4 regions of the Streptomyces sp. LZ34 genome follow, and region 1 is predicted to be linked to each of the others. Evidence: riboswitches for the same ligand, from Rfam matches in the RefSeq annotation. Region 1 holds a riboswitch; each other region holds the start of a gene.

Region 1 (7,695 bases):
CTTCCCTGGTCATCCACGCCCGGGAGGGGCAGGTCACCGCCTTGTTGACGTCGGCCTTCTTCGCCTTGGCCTTGACTTCGCCCGGGGCGGATTCCCAGAGCGTACGCGGTTTGGTCACGGGAAACCCCACGTTGATGTCACGACCTCCAGGGGGTATACCGAGCAGGAGACCCGCATCACCAGGTTTGATACTGGCCCCGACCACTAGCTCCTGAAAGTGTCTGACCTTGGCTGAGTCGTTCTTGACATCGATCTTTCCTTCGACAGGCCAGGCGTAGTCGACATAGACGGAGCCGACCAAGAAGTCGATGACGGGGCTCACCTTGAGTTTTACGCGAGCGCCGACCTTCGCCTTCGCCGTGAGATCGGCTACCCCGACCAGCTTGGCCGTGGCCTTCGGAGGCCAGCCGGTGGCGTCGGCCGTAGGCTTCCGGGTCAGGCTCAGCCGCGCATTTCCCTGAAGGTCCACGGGGCTCTCGATTTCCAGCTTTGCTCCGACCGATCCCTTGATCTTCACATTGAGAAACGCAACCAGTTCGGGATCCAGGGTGAAAGGCCCGACCCTGAGAAGCTTCACGGGGATGGAGCGCAGGGTCAGCGCGGGAAACTCTTGGTCGTAGATGCACTGTGCGCCCGCCGGAGTACCGACCGTCAGCTTGTACTTCTGCTGCATCTGGAGGTCCACCTTGCTCCAGACACCCTCCCGCCTGTTCCACCCGAACGTCGAGCCTGCCATGCCGAATTGCATCTGGCTGTGCTCGAATCTGATGAGCGGCATCCCGTTCCCGCATTTCAGATTCTGGCCGAACTTCCCTTTCCCCTGCCAGGTGTCGACCCTGATGGAGAGCTCGGACTGGCTATCGGGCTCGGGGCTGGAGGAGGCAGCCGCCGCAGGCATCTGATAGGCCGCCGGCTGCATCGCGTCCTTTGTCCCGCTAGAGGTGTCCTCGACCCGCAGCACGGCCTTGGGCATCGCCTGCTGAAGCGTGGCGTCCTTCGTCCGGACGACGACCCGGTCCTTCTCCCGGGTCACCCCGCGCACCTCGCGCACCAGCCCCTGCGGCGTCAGCTCGCTCTCGGCGGCGAGGACGAAGGCACCCTTCTTCAGCTTGCGCGCCGCCGACGAGCCCGCGGCGAAGACCATCTCCGACTTGCCGGGGCGCTTGAGGAGTCCGGTGTCGGCGGATTTCAGGACCGTCGTCTTCTCGGAGAGCGCCACGGCGTAATCGATCACCGCCCGCTCGGTCTCACCACTGTCCACCGTCCAGGTCGTGGTCTCGTCCGCCGTGTAGTAGACGTTCCCCTTCGCATGGCCGGCCTTCGCCGTGATGCGGTAGTCACCGGGTTTGACGGAGAACGTCTTGTCAGCCGTCAGCTCTTCGCTGAAACCGTTCGTCCCGCTGATATGGAGGGTGAAACGCGCCTTGGCGGGAAGGCCCGTGACCTTGACGGCCAGTTTTCCCGGCCGGTTGACCGCCATCTGCCACGCGGTGAGCAGACCGGCCGAGACGGCCAGCGCGATTCCGGCCGACAGCAAGATACGCAACGACCGCCTGCGCGGCCACCATTTCGACATTCGATGCCCCCGATGTGCTCTGCTCGCGCGCCCGCTACTGGAAATCGCCGGTCTGGAAGTTTCCGCGGAACATGAAGTTGTCCCCCACCCCCTGCGGGAGCGGCCCCAGCTCCTCCGGTTCGCCGGGCGTCGTCAAGTCGGCCCGGTACAGCTTTACGTCGCCCTCGTCCAGGACCTCTTTCAACGCGATGTAGAGGTACTGACGATCCGCGGACAGGGCCACGGAAAGGATCTCGTTATCCGTCTCGCGCACGACCTCCGCCTTCACCTCGGCCTCCAGCGGATCGCTCCCGTCGGGCCTTTCCCCCAGCTCGCTCGCGTCGGCCCGGACGGTGAAGAAGGTGTTCGACGCCCCCTCGCAGAGCAGGTCGTCGGCGTTGATCCAGGCCACGGGGTCGCAGTCGCGTACGTCGTCGCCGTCGCCGTCGCGCACGACCATCTGGTCGGTGGGGTCGCCGAAGGCCGTGTCGTCGTCGAGCCGGTCCATTTCGGGTGCCAGGAGATCGAGGTCGAACCCGTCGTACGAGTCGATGCCGTCGATGACGGTGGCGGGAGAGACAGCGAACTTCCCGCTCGGGTGAATGAGGCGCGGACAGGTGACGGCCGCCGAGTTCACCGGGCGGTAGAAGCCGTCGTTCCCGGATCGCTCGTCATGGCATGCCTTGCTGATCGGGTGCCGGGAGAGGCTGCCGTTCTCATCCGCCGAGTAGTACACCTGCTCGTCCCGCAGGAACCACAGCGATCCGTCCGGGGCGAATCCGGGGAGCTCGTCGGAGTGCTTCTCCGGGCTGTAGCCCCCTTTCTGCGCGGCCTCGGTGATGTCCGTGAACTCCCCCGTGGCCAGGTCCAGCCACCCCACATGCGACGACGTGAGGGCGCCCGCCTCGTCCGTGACCACCTCGACCGCGACGCGCCGGCCGTCCGGGGAGACCGGACTGACCCCCAGGTCCGCCGCGCTCTTGCCGTACTGCTGCTTCCCGCAGAGGCTGCGCACGAACGCCCGGTCCGCGTCCCCCTGCTCGGCGATCTCGGCGAGCCGGGACAACAGCGGCTCCTCGGAGTACGTGGCAACGCGCTTGCCGAACGTGTCGTCAAAGGCCGCGACGTGCTCACCCTTGCCGTCTTTGTCGTCCCAGCAGATCACCGGCCCGGTGGCCGAGGCCACACGGGAGAGGTTTTTCATCGCCCCAGCGAGCCCGGATCCCGCCGCATCCCCTGAATCCCTCAAACCCGCCGCGCCCGCCCCGGACTTGCGCCCACCGCCGTCCGAGACACCGGATCGCCCGCCGTCCTTCCCCGAGTCGTCGGACGCGCCACACCCGGTCACGCCTCCCACCGCGAGAACGGTCGCCGCCGCCACCGCGGCCACATACGCCTTACTCACTCAGCTCTCCGCCTTCCCCCAAGCGTGACTGCCCTTAGAAGCGAGAATAGTATTAACCATGCGATGCACCTTCACGGCAAGTCGGTTGCCCCATACGCCGACAGCCGATGAAGGATCATTGAGGCGCACCCGACCACGACAAGGAGGCGACGGTGTCCGGCACAGACCCAGACGGGGGCGGAGGCGAGCGCATGGCAGGGCTGACGCGGCGGGAGCGGCTACGCGCGGAGCTCGAACGCGACGCCAAGGCCGCCGCCCGCCGGATCACCGCCGCGGAGGGGGTCGAAGGTCTCACCGTCGCCGCCGTGGCCCGCAGCGTCGGCGTCACCTCCCCCGCGCTCTACCGCTACTTCGAGGGCAGAAACGGGCTCATCCGCGCCGTCTACGACGACGTGATGGCGGAGTTCATGCAGGTGGTCGCGGCGGCGGTGGAACGGCAGGACCCCGACGACATCAGCGCCCGGCTGCACGCCGCCACCCGGGCCGTGTTCGACTGGTCAGTGGCCAACCCTGCGGAGTTCAACCTGCTCATGGGGGCCGGCTATCCGCAGGCGGCCGCCGCGTCCGCCGACGACATCCCGCACGTCATATTGCGCGATCTGGGCGGGATGTACGGGCAGCTCTTCACCCGGCTGTGGCGTGAGCAGCAGCTGGCCCACCCGTCCGACGAGGAGATCGACCCGGTCCTGGCACGGCAGTTGCGGACGTACCGCGAGGCCATGGGCATCGAAGTCCCCATCGGTGTCGCGCTCCTGATGATCACCTGCTGGCGCCAGATCTACGGCATGCTCTGCCTGGCCGTCTACAGCCACATGTCCTACGCCCTGGATGACCCGGTGCCGCTGTTCGAGGACATGATGGACCGACTCCTCGGCATCCTCGGCCTCACCCGCAGTCCTCGCCTGGTGATCTGAGCAGCTCCGCCGCGCCCGTCCGTACGGCGGCCCAGTCGGTGGCGTACTCGTACGCCCGCGCCCGCTCCAGCCACCCCGCCCGGTCCCGGTGCTCGCGGCGCAGCTGCTCCAGGTCGAGCTCGACCCCCGGCGGCGGCCCCGCCGCCTCCAGTTCGCCGATCCGCCGCTCCATCGCCTCCAGCAGCGCGCGGTCGAACTCGGCCACGGCGGCGACGAAGGCGCTGGTCGGCACGGTCACCCGGCCCGTCGCCGGGCCGGCGAACTCGATCTCGTTCTCGGGATCGGATTGATGCGCCCAGCTGACGTTCATGACGTCCCCGGTGGCGTCATCCTCCGTAGCGTCGTCCTCCCCGGCGACGGTCCGCCAGCAGCGGATGTGCGGCTCGACCCGCAGATACCCCGTGTACAGGGTGCGGTCGCCGTGCCACTGCGCCGCGGCCTCGGCCGCGGCCTCGGCCGCGGCCTCCGGGGTCTCCTCCCAGTGCCAGCCGGAGGAGTCGCCGGCCACGAAGCCGGCCAGGTCCTCGGGCACCGGCTCCAGCGCCGCCGGCAGGAGCGCGAGCAGGTCCTCCCACAGCCGGACCACGTAGTAGTCCGCATACGGGTGCGCCGGGCCGCCGCCCCCGCCGCCCCGCAGCGACCGCACCGTGCGCTCGGAGTAGCGCAGCAGCTCATGGTCGCCGAGGTCGATCACGTACCAGCCGTCGGTCAGCCCGAACCAGTGCAGCACGGGGCGCTCGCGCCGCCCCCAGGGCCGCACTTCCTCCAAGGGGGTCAGGCCAAAACGGAACCGGATCATCAGCCCTCCAGCGCCGCGAGCGGTTCCGCATGGTGCGGGGGCCCGACCGCCGTGGTCCGGCCCGGTTCGGCGCCGGATAAAGTATCCGTGAAAACTTCATCCGCGTCCGATCGGGGGAAGCCGGTGAGAATCCGGCGCTGACCCGCAACCGTGAGTACGGGCTGTGTGCCGCAGGGCGTACGAGCCGGAGCACCTGGTCGGGCGCACCACAGGCTCCCGCCGTCGGCCCGTCCGGCGGCGGCACCGTCGAGGTATGCGGAGCTGAGCCCGGTGTCACCGCGTTCGTGCGTCCCCTCGGCGTGCGGGGTGGACGGCCGTGCGTGGCCGCGTACCGATGCCCAGCCACCGCCGAGACCATCGACCGAGAGGCACCGTCGCCATGAACGTACGCCGCAGCGCCACGGCTCTGGCCGCCCTGGCCGCCCTGTGCACGGCCGCCGCCCCCGCCGCGTTCGCCGACACCTCGCCCTCCCCCAAGCCGTCCGGCTCGGCGGCGCTGCCCAAGGGGCTGTACGGCACCAAGGACCCGAAGTTCGACGGGGTGTGGCGGCAGTCACTCGCGCTGCTCGCCCAGGACGCGGTCGGGGTCACCCCGGCGCGGTCGGCCATCGACTGGCTGGCCGGCCAGCAGTGCGAGGACGGCGGCTTCGCCGCGTACCGGGCCGACGCCGCAACGCCCTGCGACCCGAAGAAGGGCGAGTTCACCGACGCGACGGCGGCGGCCGTGCAGGCGCTGGCCGCGGTCGGCGGGCGCAGCGCCACCGTCGAGAAGGGCGTCGGCTGGCTGAAGAAGCACCAGAACGACGACGGCGGCTGGGGCCTGAACCCGGGCAGCCCGAGCGATGCCAACTCCACCTCCGCCGCCGTCGGCGCCTTCGCCGCCACCGGCCAGGACCCGGAGCGGGTGAAGTCCGCCAAGGGCGGCAAGACGCCGTACGACGTGCTGCTGGGCCTTCAGCTGGGGTGTGACGCGAAGGAGGGGCAGCGCGGGGCGTTCGCGTATACGGCGGACAAGGGCGAACCCCGGACGAAAATCGCCAACGACCTGGCGACCGCGGCCGCCGCGCTGGCCACCGAGGGCAAGGGCTTTGTCTTCGAACCGGCCGGCAAGGACGCCGGCAAGGCCCCGAAGCCGCTGGACTGCGGCGCGGGCAAGGGCGGCAGCGGCAAGCCGGACGGGGCGGCCGAGGCCGCGCAGGCCGCCGCCGCGTATCTGTCGGACACCATGGCCGCGCACGGCCGCCACCTGCTGTCCGCCATGCCCGGCGCCAAGGCCCAGCCCGACTTCGGCGGCACGGCGGACGCCATCGTCGCGCTGGCCGCCGGGGAGCACAGCGCGACCGCGGCCAAGCCCCTCCAGTGGCTGCAGAACGAGAAGAACGGCGCGCTGGCGTGGGCGAAGGGCGACCCGGGCGCCCTGGCCAAGCTGGTCCTCGCGGCGCATGCGGCCGGGGCGGATCCGCGCAGCTTCGGCGGCGCCGACCTCGTCCAGCAGCTGAACGCCACCGGCCCGAAGCCGGAGTCGGTCTCCGCGGCCGGGTCGCAGGCCGACTCGGACAAGGACTCGGGCAAGGACGACGGCAAGGACAAGAAGGACGACGACAACGGGGGTGTCGGCGGCGTCTGGTGGACGGTGGGCGTCTTCATGGTGGCCGGCGTCGGCATCGGCTTCCTGCTGAGCGGCCGGAAGAAGCAGCAGCTCTGATGGGTCAACGCGCCGCCCTCGTCTGCGCCGTGCTCATGTCCGCGCTGGTGTCCGCGCTCGCGCTCGGCGCCTCGCCCGCGCAGGCCGCGGGCTACCGCTACTGGTCGTTCTGGCAGCGGGAGCGGGGCGCCAACGGCTGGACGTACGCCACGCAGGGGCCCGCCACGGCCCGGCCGGGCGACGGCGACATGATCGGATTCCGGTTCGCCGTGAGCGAGGACTCGGGCGACGCCACCCAGCCCCGCGACTCGACCGACTTCGGGACGGTCTGCGCGCACACCCCCGCGAAGGGCGGCACCAAACGCGTCGCGGTGGTCCTCGACTTCGGCACGGCCGCCGACGCCCCCGACCACCGCACCCCGCCCGAGCCCCGTACGGAGTGCGCCCGGGTCGGCGAGGACGCGAGCGCCGGGGACGCGCTGGCGGCCGTCGCCGAGCCGCTGCGCTACAGCTCCTCCGCCCTGCTGTGCGCCATCGCCGGCTACCCCGCCACGGGCTGCGGCGAACAGGTCGACGCCACCAGCGGCGGATCCGGCGGCGGCAGCAGCAGCGGGGACGGCGCGCAGGGCGGTGGCGGAGGCGGCCCGTCGGCCGGGCTGATCGGCGGCCTGGCCGCCGTGGTCGCGCTGGGGGCCGCCGCCGTGTGGCAGGCGCGCCGCCACCACCGGCGATGAGCGGCGCCGACCGGGCCGCCGCCGGACACCCGCAGACCGTGCACACCGCGCACACCGCGCGCGGTGCGCTGCACGCCGGGGCCTGGTGGCTGTGGGCGCTCGGGCTGGCCACGGCCGCCTCCCGCACCACCAATCCGCTGCTGCTGGGGCTGCTCGTCGCCGTCGCGGGCTATGTGGTCGCCACGCGCCGCACGGACGCGCCGTGGGCGCGCTCGTACGGCGCGTTCCTCAAGCTGGGGCTTGTGGTGCTGGCCATCCGGCTGTGCTTCGCGGTCCTCCTCGGCTCGCCGATCCCCGGCACACACGTGCTGGTCACGCTCCCCGAAGTTCCGCTCCCCGACTGGGCGCAGGGCGTGCGGATCGGCGGCCGGGTCACCGCCGAGGGGCTGACCTTCGCGCTGTACGACGGGCTGAAGCTGGCCACCCTCCTGGTCTGCGTCGGCGCGGCGAACGCGCTCGCCAACCCCGCCCGGCTGCTCAAGTCCCTGCCCGGCGCGCTGTACGAGGCGGGCGTGACGGTCGTGGTCGCGATGACCTTCGCCCCGAACCTGGTCTCCGACGTCCAGCGGCTGCGCGCCGCCCGCCGGCTGCGCGGCCGCCCCGACCGCGGGGTGCGCGCCCTGCTCCAGGTCGGGCTGCCGGT
Region 2 (7,695 bases), 3.1 Mb from region 1:
CCCAGCGCGGCGTCGGGGCCGCAGGCGGCGGACAGGCCCGCGTTCTTGCCGGGCAGCCACTCCAGATTGCCGTGCTTGCCCAGGTGCACCATGGCGTCGGCGCCGAATCCGCCGTCGGCCTGGGGGGTGGCGATCCAGCGGTAGGCGGCCAGGTAGTGGTGGGAGGGCGGCAGGTCGGGGTCGTGGTAGATGGCGATCGGGTTCTCGCCGAAGCCGCGCGGCGGCTGGATGACCACGAGGAGGTTGCCGCGGCGCAGCGCGGCGAGCACGATCTCGCCCTCGGGGTCGCGGCTGGTGTCGACGAACATCTCACCCGGCGGCGGCCCCCAGTGCTCCTCCACCGCCTCGCGCAGCTCCTGCGGCAGCCGGCCGTACCAGCGGCGGTAGTCGGCGGCGGGGATCCGGATCGGGTTGCGGGCCAGTTGCTCCTCGGTGAGCCAGTCCTGGTCGTGGCCGCCCGCCTCGATGAGGGCGTAGATCAGCTCGTCGCCGTCGCCGGAGGCGAGGCCGGGAAGCGCCTCGGGCCCCTCCTCGGGGCCCAGGTCGAAGCCGTCCGCGCGCAGCCGGCGCAGCAGGGCGACGGCGCTGGCGGGCGTGTCCAGGCCGACGGCGTTGCCGATGCGGGAGTGCTTGGTGGGGTAGGCGGACAGGACGAGCGCGAGGCGCTTGTCGGCCGCCGGTATGTGGCGCAGCCGGGCGTGTCGTACCGCGATCCCCGCGACACGCGCGGCGCGCTCGGGGTCGGCGACATAGACCGGCAGGCCGTCCTGGTCGGTCTCCTTGAAGGAGAACGGCACGGTGATCAGCCGCCCGTCGAACTCCGGGACGGCGACCTGGGTCGCCGCGTCCAGGGGCGAGAGGCCCTCGTCGTTCTCCTCCCACGCGGCGCGCGGGCCGGTCAGGCACAGCGCCTGTAGCACCGGGACGTCCAGCGCGGCCAGCGCGCCCGCGTCCCACGCCTCGTCGTCCCCGCCGGCCGACGCCTCGGCCGGCCGGGTGCCGCCCGCGGCCAGCACGGTGGTCACCACCGCGTCGGCCTCCGCGAGGGCCTCCAGCAGCTCGGGCTCGGGCGCGCGCAGCGAGGCGACGTACAGCGGCAGCGGGCGGCCCCCAGTGTCCTCGACGGCCCGGCAGAGCGCCTCGACGAAGGCGGTGTTGCCGCTCATGTGGTGGGCGCGGTAGTAGAGCACGGCGACCCGCGGGCCGGTGACGCCCTCGCGTGCGGTGCGCTCCAGCGGGCCCCACGAGGGCGCGGGCGCGGGAGGCTCGAAGCCGTGGCCGGTCAGCAGGACGGTGTCGGACAGGAAGCGGGCCAGCTGGCCGAGGTTGCCGGGCCCGCCGTGCGCGAGATAGGCGTGGGCCTCGGCGGCGATCCCGACCGGGACCGTGGAGGCCTCCATGAGCTGGGCGTCCGGGGCCTGTTCGCCGGTCAGCACGACGACCGGGCGGTCCCCGGCGAGCAGCGTGTCGAGCCCCTCCTGCCAGGCGCGCACCCCGCCGAGCAGCCGTACGACGACGAGTTCGACGCCGTCGAGGAGCGCGGGGAGGTCGTCAAGCGGGAGCCGGGCCGGGTTGGCGAGCCGGTAGGGCACCGGGGTCTGTGCCGCGCGGGCACTGAGCAGATCGGTGTCGGACGTCGACAGCAAAAGGATCATGCGACGGCAGGCCTTCCTCGGGGTCCGCGCCCCGGGCGGGTTGAAGACGGCGGGAGTTCCTGGCTCGCGCGGCCGTCGCATACCGGCTGCCGCGCTCACAGTGGCGGGACCGCGCCGGATTTCCACCGGCTTCCTACCCTTTTTGCCGTCGTGTGTGGTGGCGGGTCGGGACCGACCCGCCGGTGAGCATAGTAGGCGTTCCTGACCTGCCGCGGGGCGGTGAGCCGAAGGCAATCGTCGGTATGCTCGCCGCCATGCCCCTCCCCCCGACAACCGCCCCACCAGGGGATGAAACCCCCGTGCGCGGTCGCGCCGACGCCTGCCCCGGCGCGCTGCGCCTGCACCCGGCGGACGACGGCGCGCTGGCCCGGGTGCGGCTGCCCGCCGGGATCCTGACGGCACGTCAGGCACTCGTGCTGGCGCTCGCGGCCGAGGAGTTGGGAGACGGCCGGCTGGACCTCACCTCCCGGGGCAATCTGCAACTGCGCGGCCTCGATGCGGAGTGCGGGGCCGGGCTCGCGGCCCGGCTGCGGACGGCCGGGCTGCTCCCGTCGGACCGGCACGACCGGGTGCGCAACATCGTGGCGTCCCCGCTGTCCGGGCTGGACGGGGCGGGGTACGCGGATGTCCCGGCGTGGGCGAGGGAGCTGGACGCCCTGCTGTGCGACGACGCGCCCGCGGGTTCCGGATTCGCCGAACTGGCGGGGCTGTCGGGCCGGTTCCTGTTCGCGCTCGACGACGGGCGCGGCGATGTGGCGGCGCTGGGCGCGGATGTGACATTGATCGCAGCGCCGGACGGCGAGGCGGTGCTGCGGCTCGGCTCCGGCGGGGAGCGGGCACGGCCGCGCGCTGAGGCAGGGCCGGAATCCGGTGCGCCGCCGGCGCCGGACGGCCCCGGCGTGGCAGGCCCCCGGGGCACAGGCGACGGCCCGGCGCGGCGGGGCGGCCCGGCGGGCGGTGACGACACGCCGGGCGCCACGCGGCCACTGAGCCGCCCGGATCCTCCGGCCGGGCCGGTGGGCGCGCCGGGCGCCGAGCTGCGGGTCGGCGCCGACGACGCGCCGCGCGCCGCCGCGGTGGCGGCGCTGGCGTTTCTGGAGGCGGCGCGCACAAGCGACACCCGGGCGTGGCGGGTTCGCGATCTGCCGACGCGACACGCGGTGACGGCGGACGCGTTGGCCCGGCGGCTCGCGGAGGCCGGAATCCCGGCGGCGCGCCCCGGACCTGAGCCCGGCCCCCGGCCGAGCGACCGGCCCCCGGCGCCGGTACCACCGGCGGAAGCCGCGGCGGCCACCACGGAAACGGCCGAAACCCGGCGACGGCCCGGCACTTCCGGCGCGAGCGGATCAGCCGGTCCCGCGCTGGGTCCGGACCCGCGGCCGGGCGAGCGCCACACGGACACCACCCCGCCGGTGCCACCGCGGGCGCGATCGGCGCCCTCCCCTGAACCCACCGCGCCCGCGACCGGGCTGATCACGGGGCCGGACGAGCGGTGCGCGGTCTCCGTCGCCGTCCCGCTGGGGCGGCTCACCGCCGCGCGGTGGCGGCTGCTCGCCGAGCTCGCCTCCCGGGGCGGCTCGGGCGAGCTGCGTGTGACACCCTGGCGCGGCGTGGTGCTGCCCGGCTTCTCCCACGGCGGCGCCCGGGCCTCGCTGCGCGAGCTCGCCGACGCCGGGCTCGTGACCACGCCGCACTCCCCCTGGCTCGGGGTCGGCGCCTGCACGGGACGTCCCGGCTGCGCCAAGTCCCTGGCCGATGTGCGTGCCGACGCGGCGCGCGCGGTGGCGGGCGAGGCGCCCGCCGAGGGCGGCCCGGGCCCGCTGCCGGGCCGGCTACCGGTGTATCTCTCCGGCTGCGAGCGGCGCTGCGGCCATCCCGGCGGCCGCTGGGTCGACGTGCTGGCGACGGGCGACGGCTACCAGGTCACCGTACGAGGTGCCGCAGGGTCCGCGCGGGGCGTGGACGTGACAGCAGAGCAATTGGCCGGCGCCGTGGCGGCGGCCCGTGGAACGACATGATCGAGGGCACAGTGTTCGACTACGAGAAGGACGGCGCGGCCATATACCGCGCCTCCTTTGCCACCATCCGCGCCGAGGCGGACCTGGGCGGTCTGCCCGCCGACGTCAGCCAGGTCGCGGTGCGGATGATCCACGCCTGCGGGATGGTCGACCTCGTCCAGGACCTCGCGTACACCCCCCAGGTGGTCGCCCGCGCCCGCGCCGCGCTGCGCGCCGGCGCGCCCGTGCTCTGCGACGCGCACATGGTGGCCAGCGGCGTGACCCGCAAGCGGCTGCCCGCGGACAACGACGTGGTGTGCACCCTGTCCGACCCCGCGGTGCCCGAACTGGCCCGCCGGATGGGCACCACGCGCAGCGCCGCCGCGCTGGAGCTGTGGCGGGACCGGCTGGAGGGCGCGGTGGTGGCCATCGGCAACGCGCCCACCGCGCTGTTCCGCCTGCTGGAGATGATCGAAGAGGGTGGGGCCGGCGCGCCGCGCCCGGCGGCCGTCATCGGCGTACCGGTCGGCTTCATCGGCGCCGCCGAGTCGAAGGAGGCGCTGGCCGGGCATCCGGCCGCGCTCGACCACCTGGTGGTGCGCGGCCGGCGTGGCGGCAGCGCCATCGCCGCGGCCGCGGTCAACGCGATTGCGAGCGAGGAAGAGTGAGCGAGCAGCAGACGGGCCGGCTCTACGGCGTGGGTCTTGGCCCCGGCGATCCCTCACTGATGACCGTACGCGCCGTGGAGGTCATCGCCGAGGCCGATGTCGTCGCGTATCACAGCGCCCGGCACGGCCGCAGCATCGCGCGCTCCATCGCCGAGCGCCATCTGCGGCCCGACCACATCGAGGAGCGACTGGTCTATCCGGTCACCACCGAGACCACCGACCACCCCGGCGGCTACCGCGGCGCGATGGAGGAGTTCTACGCGGACGCGGCGGCCCGGCTGGCCGCCCATCTGGACGCGGGGCGCACGGTCGCGGTGCTCGCCGAGGGCGACCCGCTCTTCTACGGCTCGTATATGCATATGCACAAGCGCCTGGCCGACCGCTACCCCACCGAGGTCGTCCCCGGCGTCACCTCCGTGAGCGCGGCCGCCGCCCGGATCGGGGCGCCGCTGGTGGAGGGCGAGGAGGTGCTGACCGTCCTGCCCGGCACGCTCCCGGAGGAGGAGCTGACGGCTCGTCTGGCCACGACCGACGCGGCCGCCGTGATGAAGCTCGGCCGCACCTTCCCGGCGGTGCGGCGGGCGCTGGAGCGCTCGGGCCGGCTGGCGGAGGCCCAGTACGTGGAGCGGGCCACGATGGGCGCGGAGCGCATCGCGCCACTGGCCGAGGTGGACCCCGAGTCGGTGCCCTACTTCTCGGTGGCGGTGCTGCCGAGCCGGATCGACGCGAAGGCCCCGGCCGGCCGGGGCGAGGTCGTGGTGGTGGGTCTTGGCCCGGCGGGCCCGCTGTGGCTGACCCCCGAGGCGCGGGGCGAGCTGGCCGCCGCCGAGGATCTGGTCGGCTACACCACCTACCTGGACCGGGTGCCGGTGCGCCCAGGGCAGCGGCGGCACGCCTCGGACAACAAGGTGGAGGCCGAGCGCGCCGAGTTCGCGCTCGACCTGGCCCGGCGCGGGCGGCGGGTCGCCGTCGTCTCCTCGGGCGACCCGGGCGTGTTCGCCATGGCCACGGCCGTGCTGGAGGCGGCGGGCCAGGACCCGTACCGCGAGGTGCCGGTCCGGGTGGTGCCCGGCATGACCGCGGCCCACGCGGCCGCCGCCCGCGTGGGCGCCCCGCTCGGCCACGACTACGCGGTGATCTCGCTGTCCGACCGGCTCAAGCCCTGGGAGGTCATCGCCGAGCGGCTGCGCGCCGCGGCCGCGGCCGACCTGGTGCTCGCCCTGTACAACCCCGGCTCGCGCAGCCGGATCTGGCAGGTCGGCAAGGCGCGGGAGCTGCTGCTCGAGCACCGCGCGCCGGACACGCCCGTCGTGCTCGGCCGGGACGTGGGCGGCCCCGAGGAGCGGATACGGATCGTCAGGCTGGCCGATCTCGATCCGGCCCTGGTCGATATGCGCACCATCCTGCTGGTCGGCTCCTCCCAGACCCGTACGGCCCGGCGCGGCGACGGCACCGAGGTCGTCTGGACGCCGCGCCGCTACCCCGAACGCTGACCCGCGGCGCGGACGGTCAGCGGGTCAGCGGGTCAGCGGGTCAGCGGGTCAGCGGGTCAGCGGGTCAGCGGGTCAGCGGGTCAGCCGAGAGTGGTGCTCAGCCAGGCCAGCGCGGCCGCCGGGTCGGGCACGACGGGCACGCCGTCCGGGGCCGCGGGGCGCCGGACGACGACGACCGGCAGCCCGGCCTCGCGCGCCGCGGTGAGCTTGGCGGCGGTGGCACTGGCGCCACTGTCCTTGGTGACCACGACGTCGATGCGGTGGCGGTGCAGCAGCTCCGCCTCCCCTGCCACGGTGAACGGGCCGCGGTCCAGCAGCACTTCCATCTGCGGCGGGGCCGGTGGCTCGGGCGCGTCGACGGAGCGGACCAGGAACCACCGCTCGGTGAGATGGGCGAAGGAAGCCAGGCCCAGCCGCCCGGTGGTGAGGAAGATCCGCTGCCCCAGGGCGGGCAGCAGCCCGGCCGCCTCGTCCAGCGACCCGGCCCAGTGCCACCGGTCCCCCGGGCCCGGCACCCAGCCGGGGCGGCGCAGGGCGAGCAGGGGAACATGGGCCGTGGCGGCCGCCCGGGCCGCATTGAAACTGATCGTGCCGGCGAAAGGATGGGTGGCGTCGATGACCGCGTCCACCTGCTGCTCGCGCAACCAGCGAGCCAGGCCCTCGGGCCCCCCGAACCCGCCGATCCGCACCTGCCCGGCCGGCAGCCGCGGCTCGGCGACACGCCCGGCCAGCGAGCTGGTGACGCGCAGCCCTGGGGCGTCGGCCACTTCGGCGGCCAATCGGCGCGCCTCGGTGGTGCCGCCCAGGATGAGCACATGGCGGGGCGGGTGCGGCAGGGTCCCGGGGGCGGCCTCCGCCGGGGTCGGTGTCATGGGGTGCCTCCCGTGGTGCGTGGTGCCGTGCCGGTCCGCGGCCGGCCGGCCGCGCCCGGTCAACCCTGCCATGAGCGTGGGCGGCCACCCGGCGCCGGGCCCAGGGCCCGGAGTCCGGGACAGAGCCCCCCGCGCGGCGGAGCCGCATATCGATACCGCGGCAAGGGGCGGGTCAGGGGAGAGCGCCGCCGGGCGGCTCCCAGGCCGTGCCCGGCGCGGGGGCGGCGCGTGGGCGAGGGGCGGCGCGTCCCGTGGCTGAGGCGGAGACGACGACCAAGGCGGCCGGCGGGCGCGGTGCGCAGCTGGAGCGTTCGGGACTGCGGCACGGCTGGACCACCGGGGCGTGTGCGACGGCCGCGACCACGGCCGCGTACACCGCGCTGCTGTGCGGCGAGTTCCCGGACCCGGTGACCATCGAACTGCCCAAGGGGCAGCGGCCCGCGTTCGCGCTCGCGGGCGAGGAGCTGACGGCGGACCGGGCGATGGCCGCGGTGGTCAAGGACGCGGGCGACGACCCGGACGTCACGCACGGCGCGGTGGTGCGCGCCACGGTGCGGCTCCTGCCGCCCGGCAGCGGTGTGGTCTTCCGGGCCGGGCCCGGCGTCGGCACGGTGACCCGCCCCGGTCTGCCGCTCGCGGTGGGCGAGCCCGCTATCAACCCGGTGCCCCGGCAGATGATGCGTGATCACATCGCCTCGGTGGCGGCCCGGCTCGGCGGCACCGGCGACGTCGAGGTCGAGATCGCGGTGGACCACGGCGAGGAGATCGCCCGCAGCACCTGGAACCCGCGCCTGGGCATCCTCGGCGGGCTGTCGATCCTCGGGACGACGGGCATCGTGGTGCCGTACTCCTGCTCGGCGTGGATCGACAGCATCCGGCGCGGCGTGGACGTGGCGCGCGCGGCGGGGCGCACCCATGTGGCGGGGTGTACGGGGTCGACCTCGGAGAAGGTCGCGGTGGCCGTGCACGGGCTGCCGCAGGACGCGCTGCTGGACATGGGCGACTTCGCG
Region 3 (7,695 bases), 8.6 Mb from region 1:
CGAGCGGGACGTGCAGCAGGGAGCAGGAGGCGGCGACGTCGACCCGGTCAGCCAGGCCGAGGAGGGTGCCGAGGGTGGACAGCGACTTCTCCAGGTCGTTGCCCCATACGTTGCGGCCGTCCACGACGCCGGCGACGAGGCGCTTGCCGGGCAGGCCGCCGACGGCGGCGAGTGCGTCAAGGTTCGCGGCAGCGGCGCCGGTGAAGTCCACAGCGAGCCCGTCGACAGGGGCCTTGACCAGGACCGGCAGGGCCTCGCCGAGCCGGTCGAAGTAGGAGGCCACCAGCAGCTTCGGGCGGTCGGTGAGGCCGCCGAGGTGGTGGTAGGCGCGGGCTGCGGCGTTCAGTTCGGCCGGGGTGCGGTCCTGGACGAGGGCGGGCTCGTCCAGCTGCGCCCACTGCGCGCCCGCCGCGCGGAGATCGGTGAGGATCTCCGCGTAGACCGGGAGCAGCCGGTCCAGGAGGGTCAGTGGCTCGAAGTCAGCGGCGACGCCGGGGGCCGGCTTGGCGAGCAGCAGATAGGTGACCGGGCCGACCAGGACCGGGCGCGGGGTGTGGCCGAGCGTGAGGGCCTCACGCGCCTCGGCGACCTGTTTGGTCGAGTCGGCCGCGAAGACCGTGTCCGGGCCCACCTCGGGCACGAGATAGTGGTAGTTGGTGTCGAACCACTTGGTCATCTCCAGCGGCGCCGCCTCCTGCGTGCCGCGCGCCATCGCGAAGTAACCGCCCAGGGGGTCGGCCTCGACGGCGGCACGGTGGCGGGCGGGGATCGCACCGACCATGACCGTGGTGTCCAGAACGTGGTCGTAGTACGAGAAGTCGCCGGTCGGCACCTCGTGGATACCGGCATCGGCCAGCTGCCGCCAGGTGGCGCGGCGCAGACCGGCCGCGACCTCACGCAGGCCTTCGGCGGTGACCCGGCCCTTCCAATGGCCCTCGATCGCCTTCTTCAGTTCCCGGTTCGGCCCCTGGCGGGGGTAGCCGTACACGGTGGCCCGGGCTGCCATGGCTGCGGCCTTGGTTGTCACGGAACTCTCCTTCGCGAGCACTCGTTTCGACTTCCCGGGACGGGACGAGGGCGAAGGGATGGCGAAGGCGGCGAGACCCGCTGGGGGTGCTCGACCGTGCCGCCGACCCGCCCTCGAGGTCACCGAGATTCCGTGCGCGCACATCGCACACGGGCAGTGGCAGGTCTTCGGACTCGCAGGCGCGCCTCGTGACGTACGACCTGTCGTACGAGGCACCTACTGGCCGTCGCTTCCCAGACCCGGCTCTCCGGGCCCAGTGCTTGATGACGGCGGTCGTTCCCGCTCACCGCTGCGGGGCAGTCCCGGATTCCCACCGGGTTCCCTCTTGCGACGCGCCTGCCTGGCGGACAGGGCGAACCAGCTGCACCGCCAGCCTATACAGGCGGCGGGCGCGGGGGCGACCCAGTGGACAAGGCGTTCGCCACGCGCGAGCGCGTCCAGGTGCGGATCGCCGCCATGCCAGGGGGGAAGTCAGTGGTGCTCGCGCCGGCAGGGGCGTGAGGCGCGTGTGGTAGCTTGCCGGGGCCAGTCGTACCCATGTACGTACACGTGCGTGCACGGGTCAGGGAATCCGGTGTGAATCCGGAGCTGACGCGCAGCGGTGAGGGCGACGGGCGGGGCATCGGCCACTGGACGGCGATCGCGGTCCGGGAAGGCGCCTCGTTCCGGCTGACCCCGAGCCCGAAGACCTGCTGGCGGCCTCCGACACCGGAAAACGGCCGGGGGAGCACTGTACGACCGGGCTTCGCGCAAGAGCCCTCGACACCGAAGGAAGCTCCGTGCCGCTCGCACGCCCTCTCCGTCATGCCGTCCCGCTCCTGGCAGGTGCCCTGCTGCTGACCGGCTGCGGTGGTTCCTCCGGCCCGTCGGCCGAGGCGAGCCCGGCCAAGGGCAAGTCCGCCGGCTATCCGGTCACTCTCGACAACTGCGGGCAGAAGGTCCACGTCGACGAACCTCCGCAGCGGGCGGTCTCCCTCAACCAGGGTACGACCGAGATCATGCTCTCCCTCGGGCTCGCCGACCGTATGGTGGGTACCGCCACCTGGACGGACCCGGTGGCGAAAGGGCTGGAGAAGGCCAACGCGAAGGTGAAGCGGCTGTCCGACAACGCCCCCTCGTTCGAAAAAGTCCTGGACACCGAACCCGACTTCGTCGCCTCCTCCTTCGCCTCCACACTCGGCAAGGGCGGTGTGGCCCCGCGGAAGGAGTTCGACAAGCTCGGCGTGGCCACCTACCTCTCCCCCTCCGACTGCGTCGGCAAGGACAACAGCGGTGACGGCGATGGTGCGCGCACCGAGCCGCTGACCATGGACGCGGTTTATGGCGAAGTCACCGACCTGGCACGGATCTTCGGCGTGCAGGAGCGCGGCGAGAAGCTCGTCGCCGATCTCAAGGCCCGGGTAAAGAGGGCCACCTCCGGCCTCGACGCCCGGGATGTCACCGTCATGTACTGGTTCGCCAACTCCCAGTCCCCGTACGTGGCGGGCTGCTGCGGCGCCCCCGGCATCATCACCCGCGAACTCGGCGCGAAGAACGCCTTCGACGACACCCACGAGGAGTGGCCCCAGGTCAACTGGGAGACCGTCGCCGACCGCGACCCCGACATCCTCGTCATCGGCGACCTGACCCGCAAGCAGCAGACGGCCGAAACCGCGGCGAAGAAGATCGAGTTCCTGGAGTCCGACCCGGTCACGAGGAGCCTGACCGCGGTGAAGAACAAGCGGTACGTGCTGCTGTCCGGGCAGGCCATGAATCCGACCATCCGGACCGTCGAGGGCATCGAGAAGGTGTCGGCGGCGCTGCGCGAGTACGGCCTCGAGGGATGAGCACCGCCCTGTCCTCGGCCGCGCCGGCAGCGGTGCGCGGTCTGCGCCGCGCGCTGCTGTGGGCGGCCGGTCTCGCGCTGCTGTGCGTCTCCATCGCCGTGGCGATCACCATCGGCCCGGCGGACATCGCGGTCGGTGACGTATGGGCGACGGTGGCGGCCCATCTCGGCTGGGGAAAGGCGGAGTTGACACCCATCCGGGACGGGATCGTGTGGAACCTGCGACTACCGCGCACCCTGCTCGCGGCCGTGTGCGGCGCCGGACTGGCCGTGTGCGGGGCGGTGATGCAGTCCCTGCTGCGCAACCCGCTCGCCGACCCCTTCGTCCTGGGCGTCTCGTCCGGGGCCTCGACCGGCGCGGTCGTGGTCGTCGTGCTCGGCGCGGGAGGCGGGGCAATGTCCGTGTCGGGCGGGGCATTCTTGGGGGCGATTGGCTCCTTCGCGCTGGTGCTGCTGCTCAGCCACACTCTCGGCGGCACCACGGACCGGGTGGTGCTCTCCGGCGTCGCGGCCATGCAGCTGTTCTCCGCGCTCACCTCCTTCGTCGTGATGACGGCGGCCGACGCCGAGACCACCCGCGGGGTGCTGTTCTGGCTGCTCGGCTCGCTCAGCGGGGCCGACTGGACGGATGTGGGGGTGTGCTCGGCGGCGCTGGTGGCGGCGCTGCTGGTGTGCGCCGGGCGCGCCGGACAGCTGGACGCGTTCGCGTTCGGGCAGGAGGCGGCCGCCTCGCTGGGCGTGAACGTGGCCCGCACCCGGCTGGTGCTGCTGTGCGCCACCGCCCTGCTGACGGCCGTCCTGGTCAGCTCGGCCGGGGCGATCGGCTTCGTCGGCCTGGTACTGCCGCACGCCGCCCGCGCGCTCACCGGACCCGGCCATACGCGGCTGCTGCCGGCCACCGCTCTGGCCGGGGCGGTGTTCCTGGTGTGGGTCGACACCCTCGCCCGTACCGTCCTGGACCCGCAGGAGGTGCCGGTGGGCGTGGTGACCTCGCTGATCGGCGTCCCGGCGTTCGTCCTCGTGCTGTACCGGACCAGGAGTCCGCGATGACCGGCACCGCTGACGGCGCCGGGCTGCGCGCCGATCGGCTCACCTACACGGCGGGCGGCACGCCGATCCTGGACGGGGTCAGCCTCACCCCACGCCCCGGTACCGTCACCGGCCTCCTCGGCCCGAACGGCTCGGGCAAATCCACGCTGCTGCGCCTGCTCGCCGGCGTCATCACGCCGGCCTCCGGCACCGTCACTCTCGACGACCGCCCACTGGAGCAGGTGGGGCGCCGCGCGGTCGCCCGCCGTGTGGCCGTCGTCGAGCAACAGGCCGACACCCAGGTCGCGTTGACCGTCCTCGAGGTCGTACGCCTCGGCCGCGTCCCTCACCGCCGGGCCTGGGCCCCCGCCTCGCCCGAGGACGAGGAGGCCGTCGGTGCCGCGCTGGCCCGCACCGGGCTGACCGACAAGGCCGGCCGCCCCTGGCACACCCTCTCCGGCGGCGAACGCCAGCGCGTCCAGATCGCCCGCGCCCTCGCCCAGCAGCCGCGGGAACTGCTACTGGACGAACCCACCAACCACCTCGACATTCAGCACCAGCTCGCCCTGCTGACCTTGATCACCGAACTCCGCCTCACCAGCGTCGTCGCCCTGCACGACCTGAACCTGGCAGCGATGTACTGCGACCGGCTCGTGGTCCTCAAGCAGGGCCGCGTGGTGGCCTGCGGCAGCCCGCAGGACGTCCTCACCCCGGCCCTCATCGCCGACGTCTACGGCGTACGGGCCACCGTCACCCGCACCGGCCCCGACGACCGCCCCCACATACGCTTCCTGGGCACACTCCCGCCTCGCTGACCACCGAGGCCCGCCTCAGGTTGCGGTCGCCTCCGCGGCGGCGCGCCCCGCCTCGCGGCCGGAGAAGAGGCAGCCGCCGAGGAAGGTGCCCTCCAGGGAGCGGTAGCCGTGGACTCCGCCGCCGCCGAAGCCCGCGACCTCTCCGGCCGCGTACAGACCGGGCACGGGGTTCCCGGCCGTGTCCAGGACGCGGCCGGAGAGGTCGGTCTGGAGGCCGCCGAGCGTCTTGCGGGTGAGGACGTTCAGACGTACGGCGATCAGGGGTCCGGCGCCCGGATCGAGGATCTTGTGGATGGAGGCCGTGCGGCTGAGAGTGTCCCCGGGGTAGGCGAGGGCGTTGCGGATGCCCATGACCTGGACGTCCTTGGTGTAGGGGTTGTCGATCTCCCGGTCGCGGGCGTCGATCTGCCGTTTGAGGTCGGCGAGGTCGATGAGGTTGTCGCCGGTCAGTTTGTTCATGCCGGTGACGAGTTCGGCCAGTGTCGAGGCCACGACGAAGTCGGCGCCCTTGTTCTTGAATCTCTCGATCGGCTCGGGGGTCTGCCAGATACGTGACAGCAGCTGCCAGATGTTCTTGTTGGTGAGGTCCGGGTTCTGCTCGGAGCCGGAGAGCGCGAACTCCTTCGCGATGATCTTCTGGGTGGTGACGAACCAGGAGTAGTCGTAGCCGGAGTCGGTGATCGACTTGAGGGTGTGCAGGGTGTCGTAGCCCGGGATGTCCGGGCTGTTGAAGCGCTTGCCCGTGGCGTCGAACCACATCGAGGACGGGCCGGGCAGGATGCGGATGCCGTGGCCCGGCCAGATCGGGTCGTAATTCCGCAGGCCCTCGGTGTAGTGCCACATCCGGTCGGGGTTGACGATCCGGCCGCCTGCCTTCTGCGTGATCGCCAGCATCCGGCCGTCGACGTGCGCGGGGACACCGGTGACCATGAACTTCGGCGGGGTGCCGAGGCGGGTCGGCCAGTTCTGGCGGACGAGGTCGTGGTTGGCGCCGATACCGCCGGAGGTGACGACCACAACCGGGGCGCGCAGTTCGAAGTCGCCGATGACCGTGCGGGAGCTGGGCTTGCCGCGGGCGGCGTCGCTCGGCTCCAGGACCGCGCCGCGCACGCCGGTGACCACGCCGCCGGTCGTCACCAGTTCGTCGACGCGGTGCCGGAACTTGAAGGTCACCTTGCCGGCGGCGACCGCGGCGCGCACCTTCTTCTCGAAGGGTTCGACGACCGCCGGCCCCGTTCCCCAGGTGACATGGAAGCGGGGCACCGAGTTGCCGTGCCCGTCCGCGAGACCGCCGCCGCGCTCGGCCCAGCCCACAATCGGGAACCACTGCACACCCAGACCGGAGAGCCAGGAGCGCTTCTCGCCCGCGGCGAAGTCCACATACGCCTCGGCCCACTTGTACGCCCAGAAGTCCTGACCCACGGGGTCGGCGATGCCCCGGTCGAATCCCGCCGTGCCCAGCCAGTCCTGCCAGGCCAGGTCCTGGGAGTCCTTGATACCCATCAGGCGCTGCTCGGCGGAGTCGACCAAGAACAGACCGCCGAAGGACCAGAACGCCTGCCCGCCAAGGCTGGCCTCGGGCTCCTGGTCGAGGAGGAGCACCTTGCGCCCGGCCGCGGCCAGTTCGGCCGTGGCGACCAGACCGGCGAGCCCGTGACCCACCACGATGGCGTCCGCGTCCTGCGACTCGGCGGCGAAAGCGGGAACCGTCTGGAGGAGGGTCGCGGCCGCGAGTACCCCGCCCGCCACCGTCAGAGCACGACGACGGGTGATCGCGGCCGGGGCTGATGTGTTCTGCATGGGCTGCCTTCCGAGGAGGGGCGCAGGGGCGTGGGATACGCATGGCGCCACTGCGACGGCAAGGTGTTACCGACGGTAGCCCAGGGGCGATTCGTACGACCAGAGTGCTGCGCCATCAACTCCGCGCTGAGACCGGGGCGTTGGCTGATCAGGGTGCCAACGCCAATGCCGGACGCGTGCGAGGCCGACGCCACCGCTGCCGGTGCCGCGCGAGCGGACGGCCAAGCGCTCCGCGTTCAGGGGCTCACCATGGCCTTGCCGACTTTGAGGTGGGCGCGGGCTCCCGTGAACAGGAAGTGGCCCCGGCTCTCGTCCTTCGTTCCCTTCGGCATGTCCACACGCAGTTCGTAATGTTCCTGGGTGTCCGTGGTGATCAGCAGTTGCATCACCCGGTACCTCTTCTCCTTCACCTCGTACGTGGTGTCGGTGACCATGGCCTCGTAGCCGTGGAAGCTGGTGGGGACGTACAGCGTCCGGGCATTGTCGTCCGCCCAGGACAGGGTGGCCTCCGTCGCCCACTCCTTGATCGGCGTGGGCACCGCCTCCTTGCGGGTCAGACGGATCTGGACAGTCTTGTCGCCGTAGGTCACCGACCGGGAGGGTCCCGGTGGTCCGCGCCGGAGTCCGAGCGGTCGTACTCGGGGGTGCCGGCGGGCACCGACAGGATCGCGTCGAGTTGCTTCTCTCGATGGGCGGTCCAGGTGCCGGGACGTGGCGACGGGCTGCCGCTCGTGCTCGGGGCGTCAGTCGTCCGCGCCGCCGGGGTTGCTCCGTCGTCGGCCACGGTGACACCCGCCCAGACAGCACCTCCGACCACCAGCACGCCGACCATGGCGGTGGTGAGCAGGCGTCCGGTGGCGTACGGGCGCTTCGGTGCGGGGCTGGTGGTGTGGGCGTGAGTGGATGCGGTCGCGGCGGAGGACGCGTCGGCCCCGCCCGTCAGCCCTACCGTCCCCGGGTCAGCGGCCTGTCCATCCCGTTCTACGTGGCGGTCGCCCACGACGGCGGGCACGCGTATGTGAGCGTGGACGGCATCAGCGCGGTGAAGGTCATCAACGTCGCCTCGGACACCGTCATGGCCACCGTGCCCGGCTTCAACGTACCCAACTGGCTCACCGTCACCCCGGACAGCCGATACGTGTACGTGGTCAACAACGGCGGCGACGCGGTCAGCGTATTCCGCTCGGCTCCCGGCATGG
Region 4 (7,695 bases), 730 kb from region 1:
GCCGCGGGTGCCCGGCAGCACCACCAGATCGGCGTCGGCCAGCTCCTCCGGCCGGTCCACGAACCGAACGACCACGCCGGGTTCGGCGGCCAGTGCGTCCACGTCCGTGAAGTTCGACATGAGCGGCACGGCGGCGACCGCGACCCGCAGGATGTCCGCGCCGTGCGGCGGCGCGACGACGCTCTCGCGCACCGCCCCGCGCAGCGACACCCGCAGCCCGTCCTCCTCGTCGATGCCGAGCCCGTGCGCGTACGGCAGCACGCCCATGGTCGGGCGGCCCGTCAGGCCGTGCAGCATCTGAAGGCCTGGCTCCAGCAGGGTCACATCGCCGCGGAACTTGTTCACCAGATAGCCCGCGACAAGCCGCTGGTCGGCCTCGGAGAGCAGCGCGGTCGTGCCGAAGAACGACGCGAAGACGCCGCCGCGGTCGATGTCCCCGACCACGACGACCGGCAGCCGGGCGGCCCGGGCGAGACCCAGGTTGACGATGTCGGTTCGGCGCAGATTGATCTCGGCGGGGCTGCCCGCGCCCTCGCAGATCACCGCGTCATGGGTGCGCCGCAGCTCGGCCAGGCACTCGGTGACGGTCCCGAGCAGCGCCTCCCGCCGCCCGCCGGGCAGCTTTTCCCCGGGGGACGCCCCTCCAGACCCCCCGAAATACCCACGCGCACTCAGCTCGCCCACCGGCTTGCCCAGCAGCACCACTTGGCTGCTGCGGTCGCTGCCGGGCTTGAGCAGGACGGGGTTCATCAGCGCGCTCGGCTCGACGCGCGCGGCGGCGGCCTGCATGGCCTGGGCGCGGCCGATCTCCGCCCCGTCGCGGGTCACGAAGGAGTTGAGCGACATGTTCTGCGCCTTGAAGGGCGCGACGCTGACGCCCTTGCGGCTGAGCCAGCGGCAGATCCCGGCCGTGACGACGCTCTTGCCCGCGTCCGAGGTCGTACCCGCGACGAGCAGCCCGCCGCCCGGCCCGCCCTTCGCACCCGCGCCCCCGCCGTGTATTCCGCTCATCCGTAGTCCCTCCCAGCGGCCACGGGCCGCGCCGTCGCCGGGCCGCCCGACCAGCCCGCGCCGAGTGTCCGCATGGACCGTGCCCAACGGGCCCGCGCGCCATGTGAGGCACGCGCGGCGCGTACGGGCGCGGCGCCGGGCCGCGCGACCGGGGGCGCGACCGTACGAGCCGCCCGCAGCGCCCCCACAGCCAGCCGGGCCGTGACGGACGCGCCGAGCGCCAGGGCGCCGACGCGCCGCGACAGCCGTACCGCGCGCTCGATGTCGGCGGCCTCGACCGGCCGCCCGCCGGGGTTGAGCACCGGCCGGTGCTCGACGCGGCCGCCGTACGCGAGGGTGCCGCCCAGCCGTACGCCGAGCGCGCCCGCGAACGCGGCCTCCACAGGGCCCGCGTTGGGGCTCGGATGGCGGTGGCCGTCGCGCCGCCAGGCGCGCGACGCGCCGCGCGGATCGGGCCCGGCCAGGACGGCCAGCGCCGCGGTGAGCCGCGCGCCGGGCCAGCCGGCCAGGTCGTCCAGCCGGGCCGAGGCCCATCCGAACCGCCGGTAGCGCGGCGACTTGTGACCCACCATCGCGTCCAGGGTGTTGACGGCCCGGAAGCCGACCAGGCCCGGCACCCCGCCGACGGCCCCCCACACCAGTGCGCCCACGACGGCGTCCGAGGTGTTCTCGGCGACCGACTCGACGACCGCGCGCGCGATCTGAGGCCCGTCCAGCGCCTGCGGGTCGCGCCCGCACAGGTGCGGCAGCCGCCGCCTGGCGGCGTCGAGGTCCCCGGCGGCCAGCGCGCCGCCGACGGCGCGCGCCTCCCGGCCCAGCGTCGTCCCGCCGAGCACGGCCCAGGTGGCGGCGGCGGTCAGCAGGGTCTGCGCGGCGGGGGAAGGGCGCCCCAGGGCGGGGCTTTCCGAGGCAGTACTGCCCGAGGCGAGGCTTCCCAACGCGGGGCATCCCAACGCGGGGCCTCGCAGGGCCCGTACGGCGCGCACCGACAGAACAGCGCCCGCGGCCACGCCGCCCGCGCACAGCGCGGTGTAAAGAGCCCCGGATCCGCGGTGGTCGCGCCACAGCAGCCGCTCGACGGCCAGGGCGGCGCGCCCGAACGCGGCCACGGGGTGGCCGCGGCGCGGATCGCCGAGGGCGAGGTCGCCGAGAAAGCCGAGGGCGGCGCCGCACGCGTACGAGGCGTGATCGGCACGCATCGTCAGTCCGCCGTCTTGCCTCGGCGCGTCGGGATGTGGCGAAGGGGCCGCGGGTGGGGCGGCGGCGGCATGGCGGTGCCGGGCATGGCGGTATGTCCTCACTCAGGGTCCGCGCCCTGGTTCGACGTGACCGGCGGTGAGAGTCTCCTGGCTCCCGGATCCGCGCTTCTCCCGGTCTTCCAGCCTCCGTGTGGACGGCCGTGACTCGTACAGGTGATGGGAGAGCGCTCCCCGGTGACAGTGGCGGGACCGCGCCGGATTCTCACCGGCTTCCTCTCCTGCCGCCGTTTGGCTCCGGAAGTCCACCATGGGCCGCGAATGGCCGTCAACTCGCGAATGCCCCACCCTGCGTGAGTGTGCCGAGGAGCACATGCCACGGCCGCCGGGCGGTCCGCGCTGGTCGGCGCGTTCCGGCCCGGCGGCCGTGGGTGGGTCGAGCGGGTCAGGCCACGATCAGATTGATGCCGTACACCACGGCCGCCGCGCACAGTGCGAAGCAGGCGTACGCGCCGGCGCGCGCGGGGTTGAAGGCCGCGCCCGCCGGGGCCGAGGTGCCGGAGGGGGTGGCGGCGGCGGTCGGGCCTGCCTCCGCCTGCCGCGGCTTGCGGGAGGTGCCGAGGATGCCGAGGGTGAAGACGCCCACGAAGCCGACGGTCACCGCGAGGCTGATGCCGAAGACCTGGCCGAGAGCCGCCCAGTCGATGCTCATCGCGTTACTTCCTTAGCTGGTGCTGCCGGTGGCCGCGGATGCGCCTGCCGGGGTGGCGGAGGAGGCGGAGGAGGAGGCGGAAGCGGCAACGGCGGGGGCCACCGGCCCGGCGGGCGGCGGGGCCACGGACTGGAGGGCGGCCGTGACGACGCCCACCGGCTCGGCCGGCGCCGTCGCGGCCTCGTTGACATCGTTGACGTTGGTGTGGTCGACGGGCTTGCGGCGCGAGGCCGCCCAGATCCCGGCGCAGGCGGCGACCGCGAGCACGGCGACCGCCGTGACGCCCCAGTCGCCCTGGTCCGCCAGGAGTGCCGCGCCGCCCGCGACGAGGCCCGCGGCGGGCAGGGTGAGCACCCAGGCGAGGACCATGCGGCCCGCGGTGGACCAGCGCACCACGCCGCCCTTGCGGCCGATCCCCGCGCCCATCACGGAACCGGAGCAGACCTGGGTGGTGGAGAGCGCGAAGCCGATGTGGGACGAGGCGAGGATGACGGTCGCGGCGCCGGTCTGGGCGGCGAAGCCCTGCGGCGGCTGGATGTCGGTGATGCCCTTGCCCATGGTGCGGATGATGCGCCAGCCGCCCAGGTACGTACCGAGGGCGATGGCCAGCCCCGCGGAGACGATGACCCACAGCGGCGGGTCGGAGTCGGGCGCGACCGCGCCGCCGGTGATCAGTGCCAGGGTGATCACACCCATGGTCTTCTGGGCGTCGTTGGTGCCGTGGGCGAGGGAGACCAGCGCGGCCGAGGCGATCTGCCCGGCGCGGTAGCCCTTCGCGGTGTCCTGGGGGTCGCGGCCGCGGGCCAGCCGGTAGGTGAGCCGGGTCGCGACCAGGGCGGCGATTCCGGCCACGAGCGGCGCGGCCACGGCCGGGATCAGGACCTTCATGATGATCTTGTCGCTGTTGACCCCGTCCATGCCGACGGAGACCAGGGTCGCGCCGATGAGGCCGCCGAAGAGGGCGTGCGAGGAGCTGGAGGGCAGTCCGGCCAGCCAGGTCAGCAGGTTCCAGAGGATCGCGCCGACCAGACCCGCGAAGATCACTTCGGGGCGGACTCCGGAGCCCTCGTCGATGATCCCTCCGGAGATCGTCTTGGCGACCTCCACGGAGAGGAACGCGCCGACGAGATTGAGGACCGCCGACATCGCCACGGCCGTCCGGGGACCGAGAGCTCCCGTGGAGATGGTGGTGGCCATGGCATTGGCCGTGTCGTGGAAGCCGTTCGTGAAGTCGAACACCAAGGCCGTGATGATCACGATCCCAATGAGAAGCGTGATGTGTTCCATCGAACTCCTTCGTGGGGGAATGCGATCCCCGAACTTGGCGGCACGGAGCGCCACCAGGTCGCTACATTCTGTGGTGCAATGCAAGTGCCAGGCCCCCTCTTTTGAGAGGGGAGGAGTCGCACACCCGGGCCATCGGTTCGACAACCAACGCGTGCCTCACGACCGTAAGGACATGGGGTGAACGGAAGGTGAACTGGGGTGGGCTCGGGGGTGACGCGGCTGAGGGAGTGGAGCGCCGAAGCCCCGCGCACCTCCCGCCCTACCTCCCCGTGCCCCTCTCTGCCATGATCGGCGCCCGGAGGTGAGGGACCGTGACGGAGCCGGAACCGGAACCGGAGACCGCGCGACCGCTGAGGGTCGGGGAGCGGCCGGAGCTGCGGGAGGCCTGGGAACGGGTGGTGGAGACGGCCCGCAGGACGGTCGCCGACGGCCTGGTCGTCGGCACCTCGGGCAATGTCTCGGCCAGGGTCGGCGACATCGTGCTGGTGACCCCGAGCGGCGTCCCGTACGACCGGCTCGGCCCGGGTGACGCGGTCGGCGTCGACCTGGACGGGCGCCAGGTGATCGGCGAACTGGCCCCCACCAGCGAGCTGCCCATGCACCTCGCGATCTACCGCGGCACCGACGCCGCGGCCGTCGTCCACACCCACGCCGTGCACGCCACGGCGGTCTCCACCCTGGTCGACGAGGTCCCCGCGATCCACTACATGACCTGCGCCCTCGGCGGCCCGGTGCGCGTCGCGGGCTACGCCCTGTACGGCACCGACGAGTTGGCCCACAAGATGCTCGACGCGCTGCGCGACCGCACCGGCTGTCTGCTGCGCAACCACGGCACGGTCGTCCACGGCGCCACGCTCGACCAGGCGTACGACCGGACGGCCCAGCTGGAGTGGATGTGCCGGGTCTGGCTCACCGCGGCCGCCGTCCCCGGGTACACCCCGGCCCTGCTGTCGCCCGACGAGCTGCGGCGCGCCGCGGGCAAGCTCAGCGGCTACGGCCAGCCCCGCTGAGCCCCGGGCCCGGCCGGGCCCCGGGCCCGGCGCACCGCCCCCGGACCGGCGGGTCGATCACCCGGCCGGGCACGCCCGCTGGCTTGCGGCGGCCTCCCCGCTCACACTGAGAGGGATGCGCCTGCGGACGAAGGCGGTTGTGGCCGCCACCACGATGCTCAGTGTCGGCGCGGCCGCGGTGGCGGCCGGGCGGTACGCCAGCGACGCTGCCCTGAAGCCGGGCCCCGGCCGGCCGCTGCCGCACGACCCGCGGCTCACCGTGCACGCCACCGAGGCCGGCCGGATCACCCTCACCCGCAGCCTCGCCTCGCTGCGCCCCGGCACCTACGGCCTCGCCGGCGCCGCCTGCCACGCCGTCGTCGGCCCCGTCATCGAGGACGCCCCGCACCCCGCGGACTGCGTGGTCCGCCGCCTGGAACGGGTCACCTACGGCACCCTGGCCCCCGGCACCCGCGTCCGCTTCACCCCCCAGGTGCACACCGGCAGTCCGCGGGACGCGCTCGGGATCGACCACGCCGATGTCGATGTGCCCGGCGAACTGGGCGTGCTGCCCGCCTGGTTCATACCCGGCGACCGCTCCGCCTGGGTGATCACCGTGCACGGCCTCGGCACCACCCGCGAGCACCCCATGGTGCTCATGCCGTTCCTGCACGAGCGGCGGTTCCCGCTGCTCGGCATCGCCTACCGCGGCGACCCGGGCGCCCCCCGCCCCGAGGACGGCATCGGACACCTCGGCGAGACCGAGTGGCACGACCTGGACGCCGCCATCCGCTACGCGGTGCACTACGGCGCGGAGCGCGTCATCCTGTACGGCTGGTCCACCGGCGCCACCATGGCCCTGCGCGCCGCCGCGGCCTCCGCGCTGCGGGACCGGGTCAGCGGGCTCGTCCTGGACTCCCCGGTGCTCGACTGGCAGGCCACCCTGCGGGCGCTCGCCTCGGCCCGGCGCATCCCCTCCGCGCTGCTGCCGCTCGCGATACGGGCCGCCGAGGGGCGGGCCGGACTGCACGGGGGCCGACTCATGGCGGCTGAGACGGCCGACCTGGACGGGCTGAAGGTGCCGACGCTGATCATGCACGGCCCGGACGACACCGTGGCCCCGTGGGGCGCCTCGCGCGAACTCGCCGAGCGCCACTCGGAACTGGTCACCCTTCACCCGGTCCGCCACGCCCCGCACGCCGCGATGTGGAACGCCGGCCCCGAAGGGTACGAAGACATGCTGGGCCGCTTTCTGATGCCGCTGATGTAATGCTCGCGGCCGGTGCCGAGAGGGAACCGGAAGCGCCGTCGGCGACCTCTGTGACCGGCGCGGGCAACCGCCGTACGGGTGCCGATTGGGCTTTCGGGCCGTCACGGGCGAGACTGCTCCCGTGACGTCCCGTACTCCGCGCGACTCCCGGCTCCGACTCGTCCGCCAGCGGCCGATGGCCACAGCCCGCCGGGTTGTGCCGAACCGCGGCTCCCGACCGACGCCCCGCCCGCCCGAGGGCACTCCGCCCCCCTCGGAGCTCGCCCGGCAGGCCAGGTCGGGACTTGCCGGGGCCGTACAGATCGCCCGGTGGGCCGCGAGCGGGCACAGCGTCCCGGGCGTGCTCCCCACCGAGGCCGTCGCCGAGGCCGCCGCCGCTCTGGGCGTCCCCCCTGAACAGATCCGGGCCGACTGGGACCGGGCCCGCCTGGTCGGCCTGATCGAGCTGCACGGCGGCATCGCCCGCCCCGGCTGGCGGCTGCGCGCCTGGGACCGTGACGACAGCGCGGTGCTGCGCGGCTGGGTCGCGCTGCTCGACGCCTGGTCCCTGGCCCGCCCGGCCCCGGCCACGGCCGAGCCCACCGCCGTCGCCGAGGTCGTCGAGGCGCTGCCGCAGCTGCTGTCCCTGCTCCAGCTGTCGGCCGGTCCGGTGCAGGTCGCGGCGCTCCTGGACATGCTCCAGCAGCGCGTCGCCGAGCTGCGCACCGAGCGGTGCGAGGTGCCGTACGGCCCCGCGGCCGCCCCCGGTCCCGACGACACCGCCCCCGCCGGGGCGCCGGGCGCCGCGGACTCCCTGGAGGCGCTGCTCGACTGGGCCCTGGACGCGCTCGCCTCCGTGGGCGCGCTCGTGGTGCTGGACGGGTCCCGGGCGGACGGCTCCCCGGAGGCGGGGGAGGGGCCGAGGGAGGCCGCCCACCCCGGCGCGGAGCAAGCGGTGGAAGCGGTGGAAGCAGCGCAAGCGGTGCAAGCAGAACAAGCTGAGCAACGCGAGGCCGTGCTCAGCGCGCTCGGCAACTGGGCGGTGTGGGTCAAGCTGGAGCAGATCTGCGTCGCCGCCCAGAGCCCCGCCGGGAACATCGAGCAGCCCGCCGCGGACATGCTGCGCGGCTGCGCGGGCCTGACCCCCGGCCCGGCCCGCGCCGAGTACCGGGCCTGGCTCGCCGCCCGCCCCGTCGGCAGCGCCGTCACCGAGCTCATCGAGGCGGCCCGCGGCGACGACGCGCTGCTGCG

What was found. Region 1 has a riboswitch for cobalamin ahead of ACWY4P_RS37880 (prenyltransferase/squalene oxidase repeat-containing protein). Riboswitches for the same ligand answer to the same signal wherever they lie in the genome.
Region 2: linked by a shared signal. The riboswitch ahead of cobN (cobaltochelatase subunit CobN) and the one ahead of ACWY4P_RS37880 (prenyltransferase/squalene oxidase repeat-containing protein) in region 1 are both predicted to bind cobalamin.
Region 3: linked by a shared signal. The riboswitch ahead of ACWY4P_RS01420 (ABC transporter substrate-binding protein) and the one ahead of ACWY4P_RS37880 (prenyltransferase/squalene oxidase repeat-containing protein) in region 1 are both predicted to bind cobalamin.
Region 4: linked by a shared signal. The riboswitch ahead of ACWY4P_RS41545 (cobalamin biosynthesis protein) and the one ahead of ACWY4P_RS37880 (prenyltransferase/squalene oxidase repeat-containing protein) in region 1 are both predicted to bind cobalamin.

The regions. Positions count from the first base shown of each region.
Region 1 covers NZ_CM132680.1:8,917,789-8,925,483, reverse strand. The annotation lists gene ACWY4P_RS37900 (LppP/LprE family lipoprotein) at 1-1,480, opposite strand, end outside; gene ACWY4P_RS37895 (hypothetical protein) at 1,611-2,759, opposite strand; gene ACWY4P_RS37890 (TetR/AcrR family transcriptional regulator) at 3,152-3,874, shown strand; gene ACWY4P_RS37885 (DUF5984 family protein) at 3,846-4,673, opposite strand; cobalamin riboswitch at 4,764-4,889, shown strand; gene ACWY4P_RS37880 (prenyltransferase/squalene oxidase repeat-containing protein) at 5,053-6,378, shown strand; gene ACWY4P_RS37875 (SCO2322 family protein) at 6,378-7,052, shown strand; gene ACWY4P_RS37870 (CbiQ family ECF transporter T component) at 7,049-7,695, shown strand, end outside.
Region 2 covers NZ_CM132680.1:12,022,130-12,029,824, reverse strand. The annotation lists gene cobN (cobaltochelatase subunit CobN) at 1-1,655, opposite strand, end outside; cobalamin riboswitch at 1,687-1,846, opposite strand; gene ACWY4P_RS51525 (nitrite reductase) at 1,955-3,673, shown strand; gene ACWY4P_RS51520 (precorrin-8X methylmutase) at 3,670-4,320, shown strand; gene ACWY4P_RS51515 (precorrin-2 C(20)-methyltransferase) at 4,317-5,813, shown strand; gene ACWY4P_RS51510 (cobalt-precorrin-6A reductase) at 5,894-6,685, opposite strand; gene ACWY4P_RS51505 (cobalt-precorrin-5B (C(1))-methyltransferase) at 6,937-7,695, shown strand, end outside.
Region 3 covers NZ_CM132680.1:298,002-305,696, forward strand. The annotation lists gene metE (5-methyltetrahydropteroyltriglutamate--homocysteine S-methyltransferase) at 1-1,027, opposite strand, end outside; cobalamin riboswitch at 1,169-1,405, opposite strand; cobalamin riboswitch at 1,537-1,738, shown strand; gene ACWY4P_RS01420 (ABC transporter substrate-binding protein) at 1,807-2,853, shown strand; gene ACWY4P_RS01425 (FecCD family ABC transporter permease) at 2,850-3,902, shown strand; gene ACWY4P_RS01430 (ABC transporter ATP-binding protein) at 3,899-4,696, shown strand; gene ACWY4P_RS01435 (FAD-binding dehydrogenase) at 4,712-6,496, opposite strand; gene ACWY4P_RS01440 (hypothetical protein) at 6,733-7,086, opposite strand; gene ACWY4P_RS01445 (hypothetical protein) at 7,083-7,508, opposite strand; gene ACWY4P_RS01450 (IPT/TIG domain-containing protein) at 7,482-7,695, shown strand, end outside.
Region 4 covers NZ_CM132680.1:9,652,132-9,659,826, forward strand. The annotation lists gene ACWY4P_RS41540 (cobyric acid synthase) at 1-1,011, opposite strand, end outside; gene ACWY4P_RS41545 (cobalamin biosynthesis protein) at 1,008-2,210, opposite strand; cobalamin riboswitch at 2,332-2,532, opposite strand; gene ACWY4P_RS41550 (hypothetical protein) at 2,653-2,919, opposite strand; gene ACWY4P_RS41555 (anion permease) at 2,932-4,206, opposite strand; gene ACWY4P_RS41560 (class II aldolase/adducin family protein) at 4,557-5,216, shown strand; gene ACWY4P_RS41565 (alpha/beta hydrolase) at 5,332-6,465, shown strand; gene ACWY4P_RS41570 (hypothetical protein) at 6,641-7,695, shown strand, end outside.